DNA from 2 places in the Brumicola nitratireducens FR1064 genome. Region 2 is predicted to be linked to the other one. Evidence: predicted binding sites of a transcription regulator. Region 2 holds the regulator's gene; the other holds the start of a gene.
The links. Region 2 encodes sigma-54, which starts transcription at its own class of promoters, with help from an activator protein. Its sites were predicted from a motif close to GTTGGCACGNNNNTNGNNT; they were not measured.
Positions count from the first base shown of each region.

Region 1: the regulator sigma-54 is predicted to act here: its motif matches at 3,280-3,298, upstream of GNIT_RS11560 (LPP20 family lipoprotein).

Region 1 covers NC_016041.1:2,671,838-2,679,101, forward strand. Annotated here, with positions in the region: gene GNIT_RS11540 (chemotaxis protein CheV) at 1-739, opposite strand, end outside; gene flgA (flagellar basal body P-ring formation chaperone FlgA) at 899-1,606, shown strand; gene flgM (flagellar biosynthesis anti-sigma factor FlgM) at 1,771-2,100, shown strand; gene GNIT_RS11555 (flagella synthesis protein FlgN) at 2,122-2,553, shown strand; gene GNIT_RS11560 (LPP20 family lipoprotein) at 2,706-3,179, opposite strand; gene GNIT_RS11565 (flagellar assembly protein FlgT) at 3,469-4,701, shown strand; gene smrA (DNA endonuclease SmrA) at 4,840-5,427, shown strand; gene purL (phosphoribosylformylglycinamidine synthase) at 5,476-7,264, opposite strand, start outside.
Region 2 covers NC_016041.1:963,580-970,843, forward strand. Annotated here, with positions in the region: gene arcB (aerobic respiration two-component sensor histidine kinase ArcB) at 1-629, shown strand, start outside; gene GNIT_RS04185 (YigZ family protein) at 678-1,292, shown strand; gene mgtE (magnesium transporter) at 1,577-2,935, opposite strand; gene GNIT_RS04195 (HPr family phosphocarrier protein) at 2,942-3,214, opposite strand; gene rapZ (RNase adapter RapZ) at 3,204-4,103, opposite strand; gene ptsN (PTS IIA-like nitrogen regulatory protein PtsN) at 4,172-4,615, opposite strand; gene hpf (ribosome hibernation promoting factor) at 4,629-4,916, opposite strand; gene GNIT_RS04215 (RNA polymerase factor sigma-54) at 4,940-6,418, opposite strand; gene lptB (LPS export ABC transporter ATP-binding protein) at 6,476-7,201, opposite strand; gene lptA (lipopolysaccharide transport periplasmic protein LptA) at 7,198-7,264, opposite strand, start outside.

The sequences.
Region 1 (7,264 bases), 1.7 Mb from region 2:
AACCGTCCATTTCTGGCATTTCTATGTCCGACACTAGCACGCCCACTTTGTCGGTCACGTCACCCGTTTCAGCAGCGATTTGTTTTAGGCGTTTGAGTGCTTCCAGTCCATTTTTGGCCACTTCAATTTCTAAGCCTAGAGCGGTAAGCGCTTTTTTAACTTGGTTTCTTGCAACTGACGAATCATCGGCAATAAAAATAATTTTCCCTGCACTAAAACTCACGTCAAGGCTGTCAGCGAGGTCTTTACTGACATCAGTATTCAACGGTGATATCTCATTCAGAATTTTCTCAACGTCGAGGATCTCAATAAGTTCGTTGTCCATTTCTGTCACGGCAGTTAGGTAGCTCGCTTTGCCCGTGCCTTGTGGCGGAGGCATTATAGCATCCCAATTAGTATTAATGATGCGTTCGACCGAGCCTACCAAAAAGCCTTGAACCGAACGATTGTATTCGGCGATGATGATAAATCCGTCTTTAAGGTTTTCGATTTTACGCCCACCTGTTGCCATGCTTAAATCAATAATTGATATAGTTTGACCTCGGATATGAGCTACGCCGCGAACTAAGGCGTTAAGCCTTGGAATTTGAGTCAATGGAGGGCATTGTAAAACTTCACGCACTTTAAACACGTTAATCCCAAAGCGCTGTTTACCATTAAGTCTAAATAACAAAAGTTCTAAGCGATTTTGGCCGACGAGCTGCGTTCGTTGATTGACTGAATCCATAATACTGGACATTCATTACCTCCAAATTTTAGTTTAGGCATGATTGTTGCGTTATCTAATATACCGCATTAAAGAAGCGCATATAAGCGCTAAATGTGCCGAACTTTTGACACTCTCTAAACACTGCGCGAATAAGTTCATGCAGAGACGATAAAAACAGGTAAAAGACAAATGCAAAATAATCTAAGTAATTCTTTATCGACAGCTTTGGGCATTGGCTTGACCTATTTTTTAGTGATTTTCCCGACGGCTGCCAATGCGTCTGTTCACCAGAGTATACAACAACAGGCAGAGCTTTATGTTCAGCAAAACGCTTTTTTTGACGATAGTGCTGATGTAAACGTACAGGCCGCCGAAGTTGACAGCAGGATTCATATCCCCCCATGCAAAGCACCATTTGAATATGAATCTTCTGATTCCAGTTTAAGACAGTCGAACGTATCGGTGAAAGTAACCTGCCCTACAACAAGCTGGTATTTATTCACTTCTGTTCAGGTAGAGCAAACTAAACCGGTGGTTGTTACATCAGAAACACTGAGCCCCGGCTCACTTTTAACTGAAAAAAATCTATATGTGGCCGATATACCAGTTAATAGGCTAAGAGGTTCGACATACAGCGACACGGTAAACCTTGTTGGAGCGCGGCTTAAACGTCGCGTGAGACCCGGCCAAATTATTAATGACGGCATGCTTTGTTTCGTCTGTAAGGGTGACAAAGTGACGATAATGGCGGTGACCAGCGGCTTAAGTTTGAAGGTATCGGGCATTGCTGAACAGGACGGAAATTTGGGAGACACAATCAGAGTGCAGAACGCCTCATCGAAGAAAACAGTGACGGCAACAGTGTCTAGTACCAGCGAAGTGAGTATCCAAATTTAATGAAAAGTGATAAAATTTTGACGCTTTGGCGTTATCAGCTTGAATAATTAGAAGTATTTTGAGCAAATTCGGTAGAAAATGTGATTTTATTTCACTTTCTTGCTAAAGTTAGCCAATAAGAAGTCGATAACATGTTTGAGGTGTTATAGGTTCTGGAAAAAATTATGACTATTAACAATATAAACAATGCAAACAAACCGCAAATTGACGGGCAGAAGCTGGCACAACAGCAGACTCCAAGTCAAACTGCAAACGCTAACACAGCGCAAGCCGCAACGCAGTCTACTGCGTCACGTCAAGACTCTGTGTCGCTAACTACATCTGCACAACAGCTTACGCAAGTGCAGAAGAAAAGCGCAGAAGCGCCAGTCAATCAAGAGAAAGTTGATAAACTGAAAAAAGCGATTGCTGATGGTGAATACAAGATAAACCCTGAAGTTTTGGCGCAAAAAATTGCCAAATTGGAATCTCAGATTTTCGGAAATGGTATTTAAACGAATGGAGCTTAGAATCTGATGATGACGAGTTTATTAAGTGCAATTGATAAACAAGCGGAGCAGCTAACTGCTCTGAAAGCATTGTTGGAAAATGAGCTTCATCTGATAAGTTCGAGAGAGCCTGAGACTCTGATGGGATTGTTAAAAGATAAAGAAGAACTGCTTTCATTCATTGAGGAGCAGGATCAGTCGATATCTTCATTATTCGAAAAAGCGAAGGCAAACGGCGAAAGCACGGAAGACGCAGTGGCAGCCATGGAAAGTTGCGATGCAATCATCCATGAATGTAAGTATTTGACGCAGATTAATGCTAAGTCAGTTGAACAAGGCCAACTTCGTTTAACGCATCTTCGCAATCTCATGATGGAGCTGCGTGCACGCGAGTCAATGACCTACGATCGCAGTGGCAAGACTACGGGCGATGCGGGTTCAAAAGGATACACAGCTTAAGCAAACAGCGGTTGCTATTTACATTCAAACAAGACTGTTGCTCAGGTTAAAAATATAATTTCAAAAAAGCCAGCGTTATCGCTGGCTTTTTTATTGTTTTTTTTACCGAGTCATCAGGGCCTAATAAAAATGACTCGCTTACGTATCAAGCCCTAGTAATAGGTCACCTTTCTAATTTTTCTAGGTTTTGCCGTGGACAAATAAATGTCGTAGACCCGAGACATATCGAGCTCCAGTTCAGTTGCATAGGTGTCCTCGCCTACGGGATAAGTCTTAACGACTCTTGCGCCGCGTATTACGCCTTCAACCGAACTCTTTAACTGGTTGTTGGTTAAGATCATATTTGCCAACTCCTGCTCACCGTCAACTTTCTGGCCATACACCTGCTCTGCAAGCTCACGATAGGCATCCAATTTAGATGCTTTTATCGCCATCAATGTTTTGGTAGATTCATCACCACCTAATTGCGCTGCAATGGGAGCATAGCCTACTGCATTAATCACTGGGTATTGCTCAGGCTCAATGGTTTCCCACTCTACATGCTTGGTAAACAATGAACTGCATCCTGACAGACTCAAGCAAGTGATCACTCCAACAGAAGCTATAATGACGCGTACTTTTTTCATCTTTGGCATATTCAACCTATTCGTATTTAATTGATTATACGGCGCACTCATGGCCCCATATAGCTGTGCGTTTATTCACTGCTTTTTGATATTGGAGTTAATGCAAAATATGAACCAAATTTATGAAAACTCAAAATGGCAGTTAAAAGCGTAGAAGTCGGTGAGTTAATTATTAAAGGTATGGCACATAACTTGTATAGGTTTACACATAGAACTACCTAAGTGCAAATCACTGCTGTTGATTTGACCGCCAGTGGATTACCACAAAGTCCAATAAGTGAAATAAGTAATGAAATTAATGTTTTATATAAACGACTCAAGACTACGAAACGCCATAATACAGAGCGCCGCGGTAAAAGGCCTTAAGAGGCGTAACGCAACTTTGCGAAACCTTATTATCGTACTATCATTAATATTAAGCCAAACAGCAAACGCAGCGTGGTTCTCAGCTACCGGACATGCTGCCATTTTGAATGGTGATAAAATGGCGGCAAAGCATCAAGCGACTGAGGAAGCCATTAAGCAAGCTCTGCTATTTGCTGGCGCCTCTGTCAGGAGTGTGCAACAAATGACTAATGGTCTGTTAATGAACGACCACCTAGAAATTCGTTCCAGCGGAGAAGTAAGCACGCTAGAGTTAATAGATGAGGTTTACTCGGATGGTTATGTAACCGTATCAATTCGAGCGGATATCTTTTCACAAAAATCTCAATGCTCAGCCGCTGACTATACGAAAAGATTAGCAACAACTTACTTCCCTATTCGTTACGGGGCGCAAGCAGCAGACGGTCAAGTGCATCATTTAGGCGCCGCAGCCGCTTTAAAACTGCAAGAAACATTTTCACAAATTAGCACTGGGCTAACGCTCAGCGAAGTAGAGCCTTATACGCTTAATTGGCATAACACTGACCAACAAATACAAGCCACAAAATTGGCACAAAAGACGGATGTGCAATATGTACTTGCAATCACCATCGACGACATTAGCGTTGAGCGAGATCACGCAAGTGCCTTTACGTTTTGGAAAGGTGATCAGGCTGTACGTAACTTCGCGTACACGTTAACCTTATTAAATGGTGCATCAGGCGAAGAATTATTAAGCAAGCAGTATCGTATATCGGAAGCTTGGGAGTTTGACATGACCCGCAAACTTGACGTTAATTCAGACGAGTTTTGGCGCAGTCGCTATGGTAGAGCTGTCTTAGAAAGCATGCAGGAGTCAGCAATAGACTTAGAAAAGTTCGCCATTTGTGAACCGACAATGGGCAGAATATTGGCGGTCAACAATAACCAACTGCAAATAAATCTAGGCAAAAATCAAAAAGTGAAAGCTGGAGACACCCTAACGCTATTTAGTGTTAAACAAATTAGAGATACTTTTGGTCAAGAGTACAAGCAGTTTGTGCTGCATCCCACTTCTCTTGTAGTCACGCAAGTATTCGCTGAAACGGCAACCGTGACTAGTCGTGATCGCAGTTTATTGGCGAATATTCAGCCAAACGACTACGTAGCGCGACAATAGGACTGTTTTTAAGGCTTTTGTTGTTGAATAATATGGATGCGTTAACCGAGTGCAGATAAATCAGCACCCAACTGGACTAAGTTCCTGAAACTGACGTATACCCTGTTATTAGACAGAAACAAACAACGAGGCCTTTTTATGTCGCATTCTCTCCCCGACAACTCTTCGTTTTTTGAAGAAATGAGTGACGTTAAGCCTTTAGCCCAAACGGATAAAGTTGCCTTAACAAACAAGAACACAGAAACCCTTGCACAAAGGCTAAAGCGAGAAGCCCTTATCGCTGAAGTTGAAAAAGATGACAATGGACTGACGGTTGAAAAAGTCGAGCCTATCGACCCACACGACTTTATCGAGTACAAACAAGACGGCGTGCAGCAAGGCGTTTATAAGAATTTAAGACTCGCTAAATATCAAATCGACGTCACGTTGAATATAACGCACATGAAGTTTGACGACGCGCGCGTGACCTTATACAACACCATTAAAGACTGTCATGAAAGAGGAATTAGAACCTTACTAGTACAGCACGGCATGGGCTTAAATAGTAAACCCTTCCCTGCTTTCTTAAAAAGTTTTGTGAATCAATGGTTACGACAGATTGATATGGTGATTGCCTTTCATACGGCACAAAAGCAGCACGGTGGCTTGGCTTCCGTTTATGTCTTGTTAAAAAAACACCCTAATCAAAAGTTGATCAACCGCGAAAAAAATCGAAGAGGCGGTTAGCCGTTTTGCACTAACCGTTTATTCCACCGTCAACTTTCCAAGTAGATACTATCCGACGAAGACGCGTGCGTTTCTAAACATACGCATCCAAGGGCCGTCTTCTTTCCATTCATCTGGGCGCCATGAGTTGCTAACTGTTCTAAATACTCGCTCTGGGTGCGGCATCATTATAGTGCTGCGGCCATCTAAAGACGTTAACCCTGTAATGCCTTGTTCTGAACCATTCGGGTTCGCTGGGTACTCGCTTGTTACGCGTCCGTAATTGTCTATAAAGCGCAGCGCGATCTGGCTCTCATTCTTCAACATCGATATTTGATTATCGAGTTTGAATTCTGCGCGACCTTCGCCGTGAGAAACGGCTATTGGCATCCGAGAGCCCTGCATTCCGGTTAAAAACACTGAAGGTGAGTCGGCAACTTCAACCATAGCAACGCGCGCTTCAAAACGTTCTGATTGATTAGTTACAAAATGTGGCCAGTGTTCAGCACCGGGAATCAATGACTTCAAATTAGACAGCATCTGACAACCGTTACAAACGCCTAAAGAAAAGGTATCGTTGCGCTCGAAAAACGCTTTAAACGTCGCTTTGACCTGTTCATTGAATAAAATTGACTTAGCCCACCCCTCGCCAGCGCCTAGTACGTCACCGTAACTAAAGCCACCACAGGCAACTAAACCAGCGAAGTTATCAAGACTGCGTCCTGCTAGCATATCGCTCATGTGCACATCAATTGGGGTAAAGCCCGCACGATGGAACGCCGCAGCCATTTCAACATGCGAGTTGACGCCTTGTTCACGTAATATCGCAACTTCTGGCTTACTCCCCAAATTGATAAAAGGCGCCGTAATATCTTTATTAATGTCGAAGGTCAGCAGGCTGTGTAAGCCAGGATTTGCTGGGTCACGTTTAGCGTCATGTTCTTGTTTCGCACAGGCAGGATTGTCGCGCAGCGTTTGCATTGCGAAGGTCGTGCTCGACCAAAGTGTGCGGTAATGCGTGCGTGTATTTTTAACAATACATTCGCCTTCATTTGAGAAGCAAATCACATCGTCCGCTGATACCGTGCCGATTGTGTGCAGTAGCTTACTCAACTCATATTTTTTTGCTAGCGCCAAAACACTGTCTTTTGCACTTTCTGACACTTGAATAACTGCGCCGAGTTCTTCACTAAATAATACCGAAGCGGCGTCCTCACCTAAACCAGTAATGTCAATTTCAACGCCAACTTTACCAGCAAACGCCATTTCAACGATCGTAGTAAATAAGCCGCCGTCAGAGCGATCGTGATATGCAGTAATTAACTCTTTTTCGACAAGCTCTTGCATCAGTAAGTAGAAGGCTTTTAAATGTTTAGGAGAATCAACGTCAGGCGTAGTTTGACCTAATTTTCCATAAACCTGCGCCAGACATGAGCCACCCATACGGTTTTGCTTATTGCCTAAATCAATCAACATCAAACTTCCGCCATTAGCTTGACGCTCTTGTGGTTTGTCTGAATTTGGCTCTTGCAAAGCTGGCTCAGCTGCACACGATAAACGTAACTGCGGCGTGATGGTTTTGCGCACATCTTTAACTGCGCCAAACGCTGTTATTACTAAGGATAGCGGTGATGTAACTGCTTTATCTTCACCATTTTCCTGCCATGCCGTTTTCATCGACATTGAATCTTTACCGACGGGGATCGTTAAGCCCAGCTCAGGACACAACTCTTCACCTATCGCTTTCACTGCCGCATACAGCCCAGCATCTTCACCTGGGTGATTTGATGCAGACATCCAGTTCGCAGATAGCTTGATACGCTTAATATCACCAATATTTGTACCGGCAATGTTAGTC
Region 2 (7,264 bases):
TTTTACTGGATATCCAACTCCCCGATATGAGCGGCTTCGACGTTGCAAAAGTATTGCACGAAGAAGAATTAGTTTTACAAACTCCTATTGTCGCTTTAACGGCAAACGTGATTAAAAAACGCGAAGAGTATTTGCAAAATGGAATGGACGATATCATCGCCAAGCCAATTAAAAAGAGCCGTGTGATAGAAGTGTTCAATGAGTTGTTTGGAGAAGAACAAAAGCACGAAGAAAGACGTCCAACTAGTGAGCTTGTGAGTATTCCTAAAGTAGACAAAATATTAGATGTGGACATGTTGCAGATGCTGGTCGATACGATTGGTGAAGATATGGTGCGCGCAAGCTTAGGCATATTCAAAGAGAAAATTCCTGAGTACATGGAACTCTTAACTGTCTCTCTCGCCGCAAATGAAAAGGCAGAGGTATGTTCTCAAGCACACAAAATTAAGGGAGCCGCAGGCTCAGTGGGTTTGATGCGCGTGCAGCAAACGGCAAATAAAATTCAAGAAGGTGACCATCCTGCATGGTGGGAGAACGTCCACGAATGGGTTGAAGAACTTGCGATGGCTATTGATAAGGATGTTGAGCATCTGATGGAGTGGGTGAATGCAAACAAGATAGATGATTAATCCTATGTTGTTGCTGTTCATCTTTAATTCCAAAGTACACTGTGGCTCATGACTATATCCTACTCGATACCTGCCGGCGACAACAAGGTTGAATTAGAAATTAAACGCAGTAAATTTATTACCTATGCGATAAAAGCAAGCAATCGCCAGGAGGCCGATGCTTTTGTTAAGCAACTGAAAATTCAGCATCCACAAGCTAACCACGTTTGTTGGGCATACATTGCAGGCTCGCCAGATAGCACCGAACGGTCTATGAGTGACGACGGGGAGCCAAGCGGCACTGCAGGGATGCCAATGTTGAAAGTGCTTCAATATAGCGGCTTGGGTGAAATAGCCGTGGCGGTGGTGCGCTACTTCGGTGGTACAAAGTTAGGAACCGGTGGTTTACAGCGAGCATATTCTGATGCGGTCGTTCAAGTTCTGGAGAAGTTACCATTAGTAGTAAAAGTAGAACGCTGCAGACTCACTATTGAGTATGACTATAGCTTTCAAGGAGCTATCGCACGATTATTAGAAAGGTATGCTGTGCAAGATGTAGAAGCAACATATCAAATCAGTGTCGTGAACAGTTTTGCGGTTGCACTAAGTGATGTTGTAGCACTGCAGTCAGAGCTGGTTGATATCACTTCTGGCAATATTGTTTGTTTGCGTTCTGAAGATTGAATCATCCCAAGTCATTCCTGCGAAAGCAGGAAACCCCCGCCATCAACCGTGTGGTCAAAAGAGTCGTTGTTTTCGAATTTTCTATCTTGTTTGGGAGGTCCTTGCCTTCGCAAGTATGACGGAGGATGCTTAAAAGTCTGGCAAACTGCCACTTGGAGTCGTTAAATAAGGCTACTATAAATATTGTCGATTATACGCTTTGGTCATGCCCTTTAGTGTAAATGTGTGTATCACGTTTGAGCTAGTACCTTTATTGTGATAACACTTTTGGAATGCTTTTTTTGCTATATTAAGAATAAAGTGGCGGTGCCTAGAAAGGCAAATATTCCCACAACATCCGTTATGGTCGTTAAGATGACGCTACCAGCGAGCGCAGGATCAATATTTAATCTTTTCATAATAATCGGCAGCGTTGCGCCGGCTAATCCAGCCGCAATCATATTCATCATCATCGCAAAGGCGATAACCACACCGAGCATAAAGTCTTGCTTCCACAGCGCTATTACCGAAGCGATAAGTGTTGCCCAAATCACGCCATTTAAAAAGCCGATGGCGAGTTCTTTTTTGATAAGCCATACCGAGTTGCTTTGACTGACGTGACCTAAGGCCATACCGCGGATCACTAAGGTCAGCGTTTGGTTACCCGCAACGCCACCCATGCTGGGCACAATGGTATTCAAGATAGCTAGTACGGCAAGCTGACTCAGTGTAGCTTCAAACAAATCGCTCACCGCAGCAGCCATTAAAGCGGTAACTAAATTAACACCGAGCCAAATAGAGCGACGCTGAGTACTTTTTCCAACAGGAGCAAATGTATCTTCTTCATCATCGAGACCCGCCATACTCATCATTGAGTGTTCGGCGTCTTCGCGAATAATGTCGACCACGTCATCTATTGTGATCCGCCCGACAAGCGTTTTGTTTTTATCGATAACGGGTGCTGAAAGCCAGTCGTAACGCTCAAACATACTCGCAACTTCACTGTCACTCATGTCCACGGGAATGGTTTCAGGCTCCTCATTCATGATCTCGTTCACGCTCATGTCCGGAGGTGAAGTCAGTAATTTAGTCACCGGCACAGTGCCGATCAAATTATCATGACGATTTACAACGTATAAAGTATCGGTGTTTTCGGGTAGCTCACCTTTAAGTCGCAAATAGCGTAAAACTACGTCAATTGTTACGTCAGGCCGAAGTGTAATGGTATCGGTATTCATGATGAAACCGGCCGTCTCTTCGCCGTAGGATAGGGCTTTTTCCGCCCGCAAACGATCCTGAGCATCCATCGATTTTAAAATGCTTTGTAAAACCGGATCGGGCAGGGAGCTTAGGGTTTCAGCTAAGTCATCAGTATCCATATCCTCAAGTGCATCGACCACACTAGAGGGCACCATTTTAGAGATGATGCCGTTACGGACATCCTCCGATAATTCTTCAAGTACATCACCATGGAAATCAGCATCAATAAGCTGCCATAATTCATTACGGGTTTTACTCGGGCTGGATTCTAATAGAAGGGCAACGTCACTTGGCTGTAGGTCATGGAGTAACTTTCGAACCTGCACAAAAGTACCATCGTTAAGCGACTCGCTTATCGATGCTAATTGGCTTTGTACATTGTTTTGTTCAACAGTTTCAGCCATAAGGCCCTATTCGTCTTCGTTAAATTTATTTACGATTAAATTTTCAATCGCCTGCATCGCTTTCTCAGCGTCGCCGCCATCGCAGCGCACGAGTACCTCTTTTCCTTGGCTACTTTCAAGCATCATAAGCGCTAACACACTGTTAGCAAAGGCTTCTTTATCCTCTTGATGCATTGTTATTGTCGCTTCAAACTGATTAGCTAATTTTGCTAATTGAGTCGCTGCGCGCGCGTGCAGGCCTAATTTATTTACGATAGTAAGTTGCTTTTCAACGATCATGCTGAGACTCATTCAGTGTATTTGGATCAATCTCTTCTTTTTTGCTCAACTTCAATTCACGGTGTCTGATTTGTACATCCCCATGGCTTGCACGGAAGCTATTTGCAAGCGCCTCTGCCACAAATACAGAGCGATGCTGCCCGCCGGTGCAACCTATAGCAACAGTAACATAGCTGCGGTTGTTTCTTTCTAAATGTGGCAGCCAAGTTGATATCAGGTTTTGAATTTGCCATATGAATTTGGTGACAAGTGGCTGTCCCCCTAAAAATAACTGTACCGGGCCATCTAATCCATTCAAGGGCTTTAAGTCGGGCTCCCAGTGTGGGTTAGGCAAAAAACGGGCGTCAAATACATAATCTGCATCTCTTGGAATGCCGTATTTAAAGCCAAACGACTCAAATACTAGGACTAAGTTTGCGCTTTTTTTACCTAACACTCTTTCTCGAATTAGTTCTGAAAGCTCGTGCAGTGATAAATTATCGGTGTTGATATGTAAATCCGCTTTTTCCGATACAGGCACTAATATTTCTCGTTCCGCCTCAATTGATTCGGCCAGTGATTTATTGAGTTTGAAGAGCGGGTGCAAACGTCTTGTTTCACTATAGCGCTTAATCAATACATCATCACTAGCGTCTAAATACAAAATGGTAACTTCCCAAATACTGGGCAAAAAGTCCACAATTTCGCTAAGCTCATTCGCCATTTTAGGCATGTTTCTAACATCGACGCTCACCGCTACTTTTTCGCTTTCATCGGCGAGTGCATGAGTAAGTGTCGGCAGCAAATTTACGGGTATGTTATCGACGCAATAATACCCTAGGTCTTCCAAGGCCCTTAATGCAATTGATTTGCCTGAGCCAGAGCGACCACTGATGATCAAGAGTTTCACGTGTGCAGGTCCTTTAGAGGTAGATAACAGTTATGAAACGGTGGGATAATTCACCGTGTGGTTAATTTTTACGCTAGTGCTGAAATAATTTCGTCTCTAGTAGCAGCGTTTCTTAACGCTTTTACTATGTTTTTATCGCTCAATTTTTGCGCGATAGATGAAAGCGTTTGAAGATGCTCTTGGGTTTGTTCACTGGGCACTAATAAAGCGAAAAATATATCTACGGGCTTGTCGTCTATTGCATCGAATTGGATCGGTTCTTCGCTAGTGACAATGATAGCAACTATATCCTGTATTCCTTCAATTCTGCCGTGTGGTATAGCAATACCGTTACCTATGCCTGTGCTACCCATTTTTTCGCGCGCCAACATGCTCGCAAGCACATCATTTAAATTGAGCTGTGGATTTCCCTTCACTGCAATTTCGCTGATGACTTCAAAAATTCGTTTTTTGCTTTGACACTCAACCGCACATTCAGTGCGGTCGAGTGAAATAATATCAGATATAATCATAATTCGTAGGCGACTAATGTCGTTTTGACTTTTCCTTGTGCTTTATAACTTGGCGATCTAACTTGTCAATCAGTCCATCGATGGCTGCGTACATGTCAGTATGTTCAGCGTTAGCGTGAACAACGTCACCCTTGAGATGAAGTGTTGCTTCAGCTCTTTGATTTATTTTCTCTACATTTAACACTACATGTACATTACTAATATGATCGAAGTGTCTTTCTAATCGTTCGAATTTACTGTCGACGTATGCTCTTAGTGAATCAGTAATATCAACGTGATGACCAGTTAGATTTATTTGCATAATGTTACGTCCTCTTATGAAGTCTACAGCAGACTTTTTCTTTGGTTCGACGGGGGAATCGAGAGGGACTCTCGATATTTCGCAATGGTTCGTCGAGCAACTTGAATTCCTTGATCGGCCAACAATTGCGCAATCTTGCTATCACTAAGTGGTTTGCTGACAATCTCCGCCGCAACGAGCTTTTTGATGAGTGCTCTTATTGCTGTCGACGAACATTCACCGCCAGATTCAGTTGAAACATGGCTAGAGAAAAAGTACTTAAGCTCGAAAATGCCTCTGGGCGTATGCATATACTTCTGGGTGGTAACCCTTGAAATAGTTGACTCATGCATATCGACCATCTCAGCAACGTCATTTAAAACCATTGGTTTCATCATTTCTGGACCGTGTTCAAAAAAGCCCATTTGCTGCTGAACAATACAGTGAGATACTTTCAATAGTGTCTCATTGCGACTTTCTAAGCTCTTAATAAACCATTTAGCTTCTTGTAAGTGTGACTTAATATATTGTGAATCGTTCGAATTTTTAGTGCTTTTACTGAGTGCTTCATACTCTTTATTGACGATCAGCGGTGGCAAAGAATCACCATTCAGCTCAACTGTCCAACGACCATTTTTTTTCGCAACAGACACGTCAGGAATAACGTATTCAGAATCTTTAACGGCAATTGTGCTTCCTGGTCTTGGGTTAAGCGTTTGCAATAGGCGCATTGCTTCTCGCAGCTGGTCTTCTTTCAATCGAGTTTTACGCATCAATGTGCGGTAGTCTTTGCTGCTTAACAAGTCGCTGTGTTCTGTTAACAACAGACGGGCTTCAGCCAACCAAGGCGTTGCAGGATCAAATTGGGCTAATTGCACCATTAAGCACTCTTGAGGAGTACGAGAGCCGGAACCAATAGGGTCGAACATTTGAATGCGTTTTAGAACGCATTCAACTTCGTCCAATTCAATTTCTTCGTTTTGTAAGCTATCTAAAATTTCCTCGCTGCTAACAGTGAGATAACCAGACTCATCAATTGAGTCAATTATCGCAATAGCAATAGAGCGGTCTATATCTGAAAACGGGGTTAATTCCATCTGCCAAATTAGATGGTCTTGGATATTTTCGGTGGTTTCGCCCTGAAATATGTAGTCATCATCTGCGGGGCCGTTGGATATGTTGGCTGGCGCAGACGAGGCGCTTAGATATTCTTCCCAAGAGCTGTCTAGTGGTAAGTCATCAGGAATTTGGTTGTTTTCGAGTGCGTCGTGGCTGTCAACGTTATCTGAATTCTCCGCACTGAGTGAGTTTTTATCAGTATAGTCTTGAGGTTCAGAGTCACTGTCTGAGCTGTCGTTGTTGTGTTCACTTTCGTCAATTTCTAGTAAAGGGTTGGAATCCAACGCTTCCTGAATTTCGAGCTGAAGATCCAATGTAGACAATTGTAGCAGCTTTATCGCCTGCTGAAGCTGAGGCGTCATTGTTAGCTGTTGGCTAAATTTTAACTGCAGTGAAGGTTTCATTGATGTCCTTCAGTTATTTCTAATGGTGATAAAAGCCAGTTACAAAACATGATACACCTATAATACAAATTGGTCGCCGAGATACACTTCTCTCACTTTTTGGTTACTGAGTACTTCAGCAGAGGTTCCTGATGCAATCAGCTCACCGTGACTTACAATATATGCTTTTTCACAGACATCTAGCGTTTCACGTACATTATGATCTGTGATCAACACACCAATGTTTCGCTCTTTTAATTGTTTAATGATCTTCTTTATATCATTAACAGAAATTGGGTCAACACCGGCGAATGGTTCATCGAGTAAAATAAACTTAGGATTTGCAGCTAAAGCTCGTGCAATTTCAACGCGGCGGCGCTCTCCACCGGATAAACTCATGCCTAAATTATTTCTGATATGACTGACATTAAATTCGTCCATTAAGTCGTCAGCTTCTTGTTCACGTTGATCTTTTGCCAATTCTTTGCGTGTTTGTAATATTGCCATTAGATTTTCATACACGGTCAATTTACGAAAAATAGAGGCTTCTTGGGGCAAATATCCAATGCCATGTCTCGCACGCTCGTGCATAGGTTGAATTGACATGTCTAATTGGTCAATAAAAATTTCACCTTTATCAAGCGGTACCAAGCCGACAATCATATAAAACGTCGTTGTTTTACCTGCGCCGTTTGGGCCTAACAAGCCAACAATTTGGCCTGTGGACACTTCCAAGCTAACGTCTCTTACAACTTGTCTAGCTTTGTATGATTTAGCGAGGTGTTTTGCAAACAAGGTACTCACTTTTTATTTTCCTTTTGCTTTTCCATTGCTTCTTTTGTTTTTTTCAAAGTATCGCCATCAAAT